Regions from separate parts of the Brevibacillus ruminantium genome, predicted to be linked through region 4. Evidence: riboswitches for the same ligand, from Rfam matches in the RefSeq annotation. Region 4 holds a riboswitch; each other region holds the start of a gene.

Region 1 (2,200 bases), 1.9 Mb from region 4:
CCAACATCCAGGGAACAGAGCCAGTTTCGGCGATGGTTGTCTTTACGGATGGTCGGCCGGACAAAAAAGAGTATCGGAAATTCAAGATCAAGAGCGTCGAGGGGCCGGATGATTACGGATCGATGCGCGAAGTCGTGCGCCGCCGGTACACCCGCCTGTTGAAAGAAGACCAGCCACTCCCCGACCTGATTGTCATCGACGGCGGAAAAGGGCAGATCAGTGCGGCCATGGACGTGCTGGAAAATGAGCTGGGGCTCTATATCCCGGTATGCGGTCTGGCGAAAGATGACAAGCACAAGACGGCCCAGCTTCTTTATGGAAATCCTCCTGAGCCGGTTGAGCTTAGGCGGGACAGCTACGAATTTTACCTGCTCCAGCGCGTGCAGGATGAGGTGCACCGCTTTGCCATCACCTTTCACCGGCAATCCCGCACCAAGACACTCCTCTCTTCCCAACTGGACGAGATTCCCGGCATCGGAGAGAAACGGCGCAAGCTTCTGTTCCAGCATTTTGGCTCTCTGAAAAAAATGAAGGAGGCCACTGTGGAGGATTTCCGTCAGGTGGGGATTGGAGACAAGCTGGCCCGGGAGATACTTGCTCACCTCAGGGGTCTGGATACGTAGCGAATCTTCAAAATACTATTTGAACACCAGGAGCATGCGTGTTATAATCCCTTTCAAACAGAATAGTAGCCTCACTTCCCTTATGGAGTGAGGTAGAGGCGCGAAAACCATGAGTACCTCCCTGAGATCGGGCATCGCTGACGGGCAGTGGAAAGGGGGATTCGCCGAAGTACAAAGAGAGACCCGCTCTCTTTCGTGCTGGGCCTGTGTTGAACAAATACAGGACTGTCATCTGTGCAGTATCCCCTACTGTCAGATGGAGAGCTATCTCACGAGCCTGCAGCGTGCTTTTGAGACAGGGTATGTCCTGTCATGTCCAAGCCAGCTTCGGCTCGCGTAGTCCAGGGAAGGAGGAACCGATATTGTCTACGGATGAATAGGCAACGGCAGGTTATATCCTCGTCGTTGCTTTTTTAATAGGAAAACTGATACATGAATGGCGTTTGTTCGATGGACGCATTATCGGACACATTATCGAAGAGAGACAACCGTCTTTTAGGAAAAGGGAGAGAAGCCGCATGGGGTTGGTCGTGCAAAAATACGGAGGCACCTCCGTTGGAACTGTTGAGCGTATTTTTAAAGTGGCAGATCGGATTGTTGAATATAAAGAAGCGGGTCATGATATGGTGATCGTCGTCTCCGCGATGGGCAAATCGACAGATGTTCTGGTAGACATGGCGAAACAGATATCTCCGTATCCATCAGAGCGCGAGATGGATATGCTGCTGGCAACCGGAGAACAGGTGTCAATTTCCCTCCTGGCGATGGCGCTGCATCAGCGCGGGTATGACGCCATTTCTCTGACGGGCTGGCAGGCAGGAGTTGTGACAGAATCGATCCATGGCCGGGCGCGGATCAAAGAGGTTCAGGCGGAGCGCATCCAGAAAGAACTGGCGAGGGGCCGGGTTGTGATCGTAGCCGGGTTCCAAGGGATCAGTGACGAAGGGGAAGTGACAACACTGGGACGCGGTGGCTCGGACACCTCAGCCGTTGCACTGGCCGCGGGACTGCAAGCAGATTGGTGCGAAATCTGCACCGATGTGGCTGGGGTCTATACGGCTGACCCGCGCGTCGTTCCGGCGGCGCAAAAGCTGGACAGCATCTCATATGATGAAATGCTTGAACTGGCTAATCTGGGGGCGGGTGTCCTGCATCCCCGCTCCGTGGAAGCAGCCAAAAAATATAAAGTGCGGCTTGTCGTCCGCTCCAGCTTTTCGACAGAAGAAGGTACGTACGTAGAGGAGGTAGCCAACATGGAAACAGGAAGAGTAGTTAGCGGGGTTGCCCATGATGAAGATGTGGCAAAAGTGACGGTTGTAGGCATGCCGGCACGCGTAGGAACCTTGTCACGCCTCTTCAATACGCTGGCAGACAATCAGGTAAACGTGGATATTATTATCCAAAGCTCCTATGACGCTGACGTGACGAACATCTCGTTCACCGTCGCCGGAAGCGACCTGCAAAAAGCTTTGAACACTTTGGCGGCCAATCAGACTGAGCTTGGCTTTGACAAAGTGGACTACGAGGAAGGACTGACCAAGGTATCTATCGTGGGAGCGGGCATGGTGAACAACCCA
Region 2 (2,200 bases), 2.4 Mb from region 4:
CGTTCAGCTCGGCTGTATACTTGACGCGCCCCGGATATTTCTGCGGCTGGTAATCATTGATGAACATCTGAAGGATGGCGCCTTCAATCGGAGTGTTTCTCGTATCAAACGTAATTTTGACGGGAACGACCGGGTTGGCCCCTTTGCTATAGGTATTGGAGCGCGTGTAGCCATCCGCTATGGTATCCGCGTCTCTTGCACCCGCGAGAGATGGATAGCGAAACGAGCTGATGACCATTAGCTGGTCAGTCCCTTGGGGGTCCGTGGACTGGTGAATCACTCTCGGGTAGGGGGCAGGGGTGCTTTTCCCTGAAAACGGATCATAACCGTCCGGCCATCCCATCCCCAGATTGTCGATATCGCCAACCCGCACCATCAGGTCAGCCTCGGCCGTATCGTATTTTACTTCGTACGGCTTGGACCAGTCCCCGTTCAAAGGGTCATTTTTTCGATCTACTGCGGCAAAGGCCGTATTGTCCGTCCACTGGGGCGAGAAGCTCGTCCAACCAATTAAAAATACCAGGCACATCAGGAACAGACGTTGGATGCTCCCTTTTACCATCGGTCCACCTCTTTCCAAAGTTTCGTTGTATGTATGCTTCTGATCGATTGCGCTATTGGAGACAAAATTCCTTATTATGGTACTATTTTACCATGAATAAAGACTCATATGGATAATGGTTTTGAAACAATCTGTTACAACCTGGTTTGCCTGCCTGCCACAAAATCACTATTGAAATTCTGGCATAAATCCATATACTTGAACCATAACATATTTTCATACTATATATCCTCATCTCCACGATGAGGATAGAGGTCGCGGCTTTTATATTATTCTGCACGAGATCCAGAGAAGATCCATGAATGCAGAAGAAGGAAAAGCTGCCGAAGTCTGTTTGCGCGTTCTCTGTGTGCACGGGCTGGGGCTGTACTCGAAAGGGACAGAACTGTCACGTTTGTTTGCCGGCAAACGTGTTGTGCTATCTTCCGTGAAGGCTTGATGGGGATTGGATGATACCGCCCTTATGCCGTTATTGGCTTGTGGCGGTATTTTTGATTTCCGGCCTTCCTTCTAAATAAATACAGAAAGGTCGTGCTTCCCTCTTATGTCTTCAGATCAATTGCAGCGCGGGTTAAAAGCCCGGCATCTGACCATGATCGCGATCGGCGGCTCCATCGGCACCGGTCTTTTCCTGGCCAGCGGCGGCTCTATCCACTCCGCGGGACCTGGCGGCGCACTGGTCGCTTATCTGGCCATCAGCCTGATGGTTTACTTCCTGATGACGAGCCTCGGTGAGATGGCCGCTTTCATGCCCGTCTCCGGTTCCTTCAGCACCTATGCAGCCAGGTTCATCGATCCGTCTCTCGGCTTTGCGCTGGGCTGGAACTACTGGTACAACTGGGCCATTACCATCGCTGTCGAGCTTTCAGCCGGCGCGCTGATTATGAAATACTGGTTCCCCCACACTCCGTCGATGCTGTGGAGCGCCCTTTTTCTCGTTCTGATGTTTGGTTTGAATATGCTTTCCGTAAAAGGTTACGGGGAATCCGAGTTCTGGTTTTCCCTGATCAAGGTAAGCACCGTCATCATCTTTATCATCGTCGGCACGCTGATGATTTTTGGAATCATGGGCGGTGAAGCGGTCGGCTTCAGCAATTTTACCAAAGGTGACGCCCCGTTTAACGGCGGCTTTATGGCCATTCTCGGCGTCTTTATGATTGCCGGCTTTTCCTTCCAGGGAACGGAGCTGGTCGGGATAGCGGCAGGGGAAAGCGAAGATCCGGCGCGCAACATCCCGAAAGCCGTCAAGCAAATTTTCTGGCGCATCCTGCTGTTCTATATTTTTGCCATCTTCATTATCGGTTTGCTGATTCCTTCTGACAATCCCAACCTGGTCCACAGCGACATTGCCGATATCGCCGTCAGTCCGTTTACTCTGGTCTTTGAAAAAGCGGGCTTTGCCTTTGCTGCCTCGGTGATGAATGCGGTCATCCTGACCTCGGTTCTCTCAGCGGGCAACTCCGGTATGTACGCCTCCACGCGGATGCTGTACGTGCTTGCCAAAGAAGGAAAGGCTCCCAAGCTCTTCGCCAGACTGAACAAGCGCGGCGTGCCTGTAAACGCCCTGCTGCTGACTGCCAGCATCGGCATGTTTGCCTTTTTGGCTTCCTTGTTTGGTGAGGGCACCGTGTACATCTG
Region 3 (2,200 bases), 2.1 Mb from region 4:
GTGGGAAGAGGCGGGTGTCAAGGTAGAGGTGAATATTCTGCCCGTTCAAGAGTTTGCTTCCGCCGCCTATCTGGAGAAGGCTGACCTGATCCTTTATTACCAGGTGACAGATGACAATCGGGAGCTGTTTCTGCATGAGATGTATCTCTCACCGAAGAGTCTGCTGAGCCGATACTTGTCAACAGAGTTGTGTGAGACTGTGCGCCAGCAGATGCCCGGCATTATGCAAGAGGCGGCAGCGGAGAAGCGGATTGCCCGCCTCCTCGCCTTGGAGGATCAGCTCAAACAGGAGAGCGCCGTCTATTTCCTGTACCATCGGCATGAAAGCGCAACGTATCATCCCGCGCTAAGCGGCGTGACGCTCAATGCGCTCGGCTGGGTGCCGTTTAAGGATGTCTGGTTTCAAAGCAGAAATGATAGAATTGACAGCCGTGAAAATAGTCCCAGGTTGACAGAATTAACATAACATTGTAAACTCAAAAACAGAATTGAATAAGACCTCACTTGAAACAGTGAGGTAGAGGTGCGATATTTAACAGTCCTTAGACGGAGTTTGAGAAGGCAGTGATGCTAAGGAGAAGGAAATGTCGCCGAAGCTTGTAATATTTCTCGGTATTACTTGCTGGGTCTGCAGTTAAGAGCTGCAGGACTGTCTCAATAAATGACCTGATTTATTGAGTTGTGCTATCTCATATGGGAAAAGAGAGGTATGTTGGGCAACTATGTAATTAGTGCGACCTGAGTTTATCTCAGGTCGCTTTTTGCTTTCATAAAGCTCCCAAAAACGACAAAACAAAAGGAGATAAGTAATATGAAAAAACATTCACCCTTTATCGCTCTGTTCCTATCTGCCATGCTGTTGGTCGCTGGCTGTGGGACAAGCAACCCAACACAATCCGCTGCAACAGACGAAGGAACCTTTAAGGTGGGGATGGAAGCAGGATATGCTCCATTCAACTGGACGCAAATGAATGATGCCAACGGTGCTGTGAAAATCGACGGCAATGCCGAATATGCAGGCGGTTACGATGTAGAAATCGCGAAGAAACTGGCTGAAGGTCTCGGCAAAAAATTGGTGATCGTGAAAACGGAATGGGATGGACTCGTCCCTGCACTCACTTCCGGCAAAATTGATGCGATCATCGCCGGGATGTCACCAACCGCAGAACGGAAACAAACCATCGATTTCTCTGACAACTACTATAAATCCAACCTGGTCATGGTCGTGAAAAAAGGCGGAAAATACGAAGGCGCGACGTCGATCCAGGATTTCAAAGGCGCAAAAGTAACGGCTCAACTGAACACCTTCCATTACTCTGTCATCAATCAGATTCAAGGTGTCGTCCAGGAGCCGGCGATGGACAACTTCCCGGCAATGCGCGTGGCGCTCGAGTCCGGCATGATTGATGGATACGTCTCCGAGCGTCCGGAAGCCGTCAGTGCTTCTTCTGCCAACCCGAACTTTGCCATGGTCGAGTTTACGGATGGCTTCACGACCTCAGAAGATGACACCGCCATTGCGGTTGGCCTGAAAAAAGACAGTGAATATACACAAAAAATCAATGAAATTTTGAAAGGGATTTCTGAGGAAGAACGTACGAACATCATGGATGCTGCTATCAAAAATCAACCAGCAGCAAATTAATCGGATCGGAAAACCGGCTGCATCTTGTATGCAGTCGGTTTTATGACTGTAAACAGGCAGAGCGAATGGAGGAAAATGATGAGCGTTGACTGGGTTGTAAAAATCATTTCCGAAAACTGGCCCATGTTCCTTCGCGGAGCGGGAATGACCCTGCTCATTGCTTTAGTCGGAACAATGCTGGGTGCTTTGATTGGACTGCTGATCGGACTGATCCGCACGATACCCGTGCCGGAACGTGGAGTAAAAAAAGCGATTCTCAAAGTAGTAAACGCCCTGCTTTCCGTGTATATCGAATTTTTCCGGGGAACGCCGATGATTGTCCAGGCGATGGTCATCTATTACGGTTCGGCTTTGGCATTTGGCGTGGATATGGACCGGATTTTGGCAGCCGTCTTTATCGTTTCCATCAATACAGGTGCGTACATGGCCGAAATTGTTCGCGGCGGGATCATTTCCATTGAAAAAGGACAATTTGAAGCTGCTCATGCGATTGGGATGAATCACGTGCAAACGATGCTGAATGTCGTATTGCCACAAGTGATTCGCAATATTCTG
Region 4 (2,200 bases):
CTGTTTTTCATAACTGCGACTCCTGCTCTGCCCGTTCCCTCGGACACCGTCCATTTATGAATCAGCTTAATCGCTGCCTCTGTCGCTTCGGCACCGGAGTTGGTAAAGAAGACTTTTCCCGGAATGGTTCGTTCAATCAGTCTTTGCGCCAGCTTGATCGCCGGCGGATTGAGAAATACGTTGGAAATATGGAGAAAACTCTCGCCTTGTTCCCGCAGTGCCCGGAGGATGCGGGGATGCGAATGGCCCAGGATGTTAACAGCAAGTCCGGTGAAAAGGTCCAGGTATCCCTTTCCATCGGTGTCATAAAGATAATTGCCTTCCCCTTTGGCGATCGCGATCGGCAGTCTTTTATATGTGGAGACGATGTAATGTTCATCAAGAGAACGCCAGTCCATGCCTATCTCTCCCTTAGAGTTGTCGCAGCTCCAGCTTGATCTCTGTCTTGGAGCGTGTCTTTTCATCGATCTGTTTAATAATGCGGGCTGGTGTGCCAGCAACCACGACGTTCGGCGGTACATCCTCGATAACGATGGCTCCTGCTGCTACCACAGAACCTTTTCCGACGCGAATGCCTTCCAAAATGACAGCATTGGCCCCGACGACCACATCGTCTTCGATGACCACAGGCAGAGCGGATGGCGGTTCGATTACACCTGCGATGACCGCACCCGCTCCAATATGGCAGTTTTTACCAATCGTGCCGCGACCGCCAACGACGACGTTCATGTCGATCATGGTGCCTTCACCGATGACGGCTCCGATATTAATCGATGCCCCCATCATAATAACCGCATTGTTTCCGATACTTACCTGCTCCCGGATAATCGCGCCCGGCTCGATTCTCGCCTGGATGTTCTTCGTATCCAGCAGAGGGATGGCCGAGTTGCGACGGTCGTTTTCCACCACGTAATCCGCAATTTTGTCTGCGTGCTGTTCCAATACGGGCTGGATTTCCTTCCATTCTCCGAAGACGACACCCGTTCCGCCGCTGATAAACGCCTTGGAGCTGGGACCGAAATCAATGCTGTCCACTTCCCCCTTGATATAGACCTTCACCGGTGTCTTTTTCTCGCTCTTCTGGATATACGAGATAATTTCGTTTGCATTCATCATGTCCATAGCAGTTCTCCTCCACAGTTGAAAATGAATGTAAAAAAGCAATGAGTGCAGACGCTATACTCATTGCTTTTGATACCAGGCAAGCAATCGTAAATAGCGCTCCACGAAAGAGTATACTTCCGTGACAGGATGACCATTGTTCACGGGCATCCCAGTTCTGCCGCCGACGGGAATGCGGTCAGAACTTCGGCGCTTTGGCCTTTCCTTCTTTTCCGTTTCCCCAACGTTGATGAAAAGAAATACTGATCCGCAGCGCTCCTCTATTTAGAAGACAATATGAAGTTATTTCCCTTTTACTTTTTGTACTGTAACAGATTCCAAACCTCGTGACAACTGTTGATTCATTCCGAATTACAGTTTTCTTAATTCCTCGCTCCCATGCCGAGAAACCTTTCCCTATTTCCTCTTTCCAAGTGCCTTCATACATGATAAACTGTCCATCCTGTCCATTTTTCCATACGAGGAGGTCCTCCGTGATGTATGAAGCATCCTCTTTTACCATGCGACCCTTACGCATCAGCGATGCACCTGCCATGCTTGCGCTCCGCCTGAGAAACCAGCACTTTTTACAGCCATTTGAGCCAATTCGGCCCGCTTCCTTTTTCACACTGGAAGAACAGGCCCGCCAATTGGAAGAGGCAGAGCGGTGCTTTCTTCATGGTACCGGGTATTCCTTTGGCATCTTTGCAAAAGAAAGCGGCATCCTGATCGGGCGGGTAAACCTCTCCAATGTGTCTCGCGGTGCTTGGCAAAACGCCACACTGGGCTATTTGCTTGATCAAAGCTACAACGGCCAAGGGATTATGACGGAAGCAGTCGGTCAGGTCGTTCGGTTTGCCTTTACGGAAGGCCAGCTTCATCGGGTACAGGCTGCTGTCATGCCTCATAACCTGGGCTCGATCAAGGTCTTGTTGAAAAACGGCTTCAGACAGGAAGGGCTCTCCCTTCGATACCTGCAAATCAACGGAGTGTGGGAGGATCACCTGATTTTTGCACGAACGGCCGAGGAGTAAGAGGCACAGACGATCTCTGCTTCTCGCATGGGCGGTCCAGAATGCCACGTGATCTGTCCCACCTC

Evidence for each region. Region 4 has a riboswitch for lysine ahead of dapD (2,3,4,5-tetrahydropyridine-2,6-dicarboxylate N-acetyltransferase). Riboswitches for the same ligand answer to the same signal wherever they lie in the genome.
Region 1: linked by a shared signal. The riboswitch ahead of NDK47_RS19060 (aspartate kinase) and the one ahead of dapD (2,3,4,5-tetrahydropyridine-2,6-dicarboxylate N-acetyltransferase) in region 4 are both predicted to bind lysine.
Region 2: linked by a shared signal. The riboswitch ahead of NDK47_RS21425 (amino acid permease) and the one ahead of dapD (2,3,4,5-tetrahydropyridine-2,6-dicarboxylate N-acetyltransferase) in region 4 are both predicted to bind lysine.
Region 3: linked by a shared signal. The riboswitch ahead of NDK47_RS26960 (transporter substrate-binding domain-containing protein) and the one ahead of dapD (2,3,4,5-tetrahydropyridine-2,6-dicarboxylate N-acetyltransferase) in region 4 are both predicted to bind lysine.

The regions. Positions count from the first base shown of each region.
Region 1 covers NZ_CP098755.1:3,831,050-3,833,249, reverse strand. Annotated here, with positions in the region: gene uvrC (excinuclease ABC subunit UvrC) at 1-623, shown strand, start outside; lysine riboswitch at 709-898, shown strand; gene NDK47_RS19060 (aspartate kinase) at 1,142-2,200, shown strand, end outside.
Region 2 covers NZ_CP098755.1:4,362,258-4,364,457, forward strand. Annotated here, with positions in the region: gene NDK47_RS21420 (cadherin-like beta sandwich domain-containing protein) at 1-562, opposite strand, end outside; lysine riboswitch at 804-991, shown strand; gene NDK47_RS21425 (amino acid permease) at 1,107-2,200, shown strand, end outside.
Region 3 covers NZ_CP098755.1:5,513,468-5,515,667, reverse strand. Annotated here, with positions in the region: gene NDK47_RS26965 (ABC transporter substrate-binding protein) at 1-466, shown strand, start outside; lysine riboswitch at 511-695, shown strand; gene NDK47_RS26960 (transporter substrate-binding domain-containing protein) at 812-1,645, shown strand; gene NDK47_RS26955 (amino acid ABC transporter permease) at 1,724-2,200, shown strand, end outside.
Region 4 covers NZ_CP098755.1:1,958,993-1,961,192, reverse strand. Annotated here, with positions in the region: gene NDK47_RS09570 (aspartate aminotransferase family protein) at 1-398, opposite strand, end outside; gene dapD (2,3,4,5-tetrahydropyridine-2,6-dicarboxylate N-acetyltransferase) at 412-1,122, opposite strand; lysine riboswitch at 1,209-1,393, opposite strand; gene NDK47_RS09560 (GNAT family N-acetyltransferase) at 1,599-2,135, shown strand.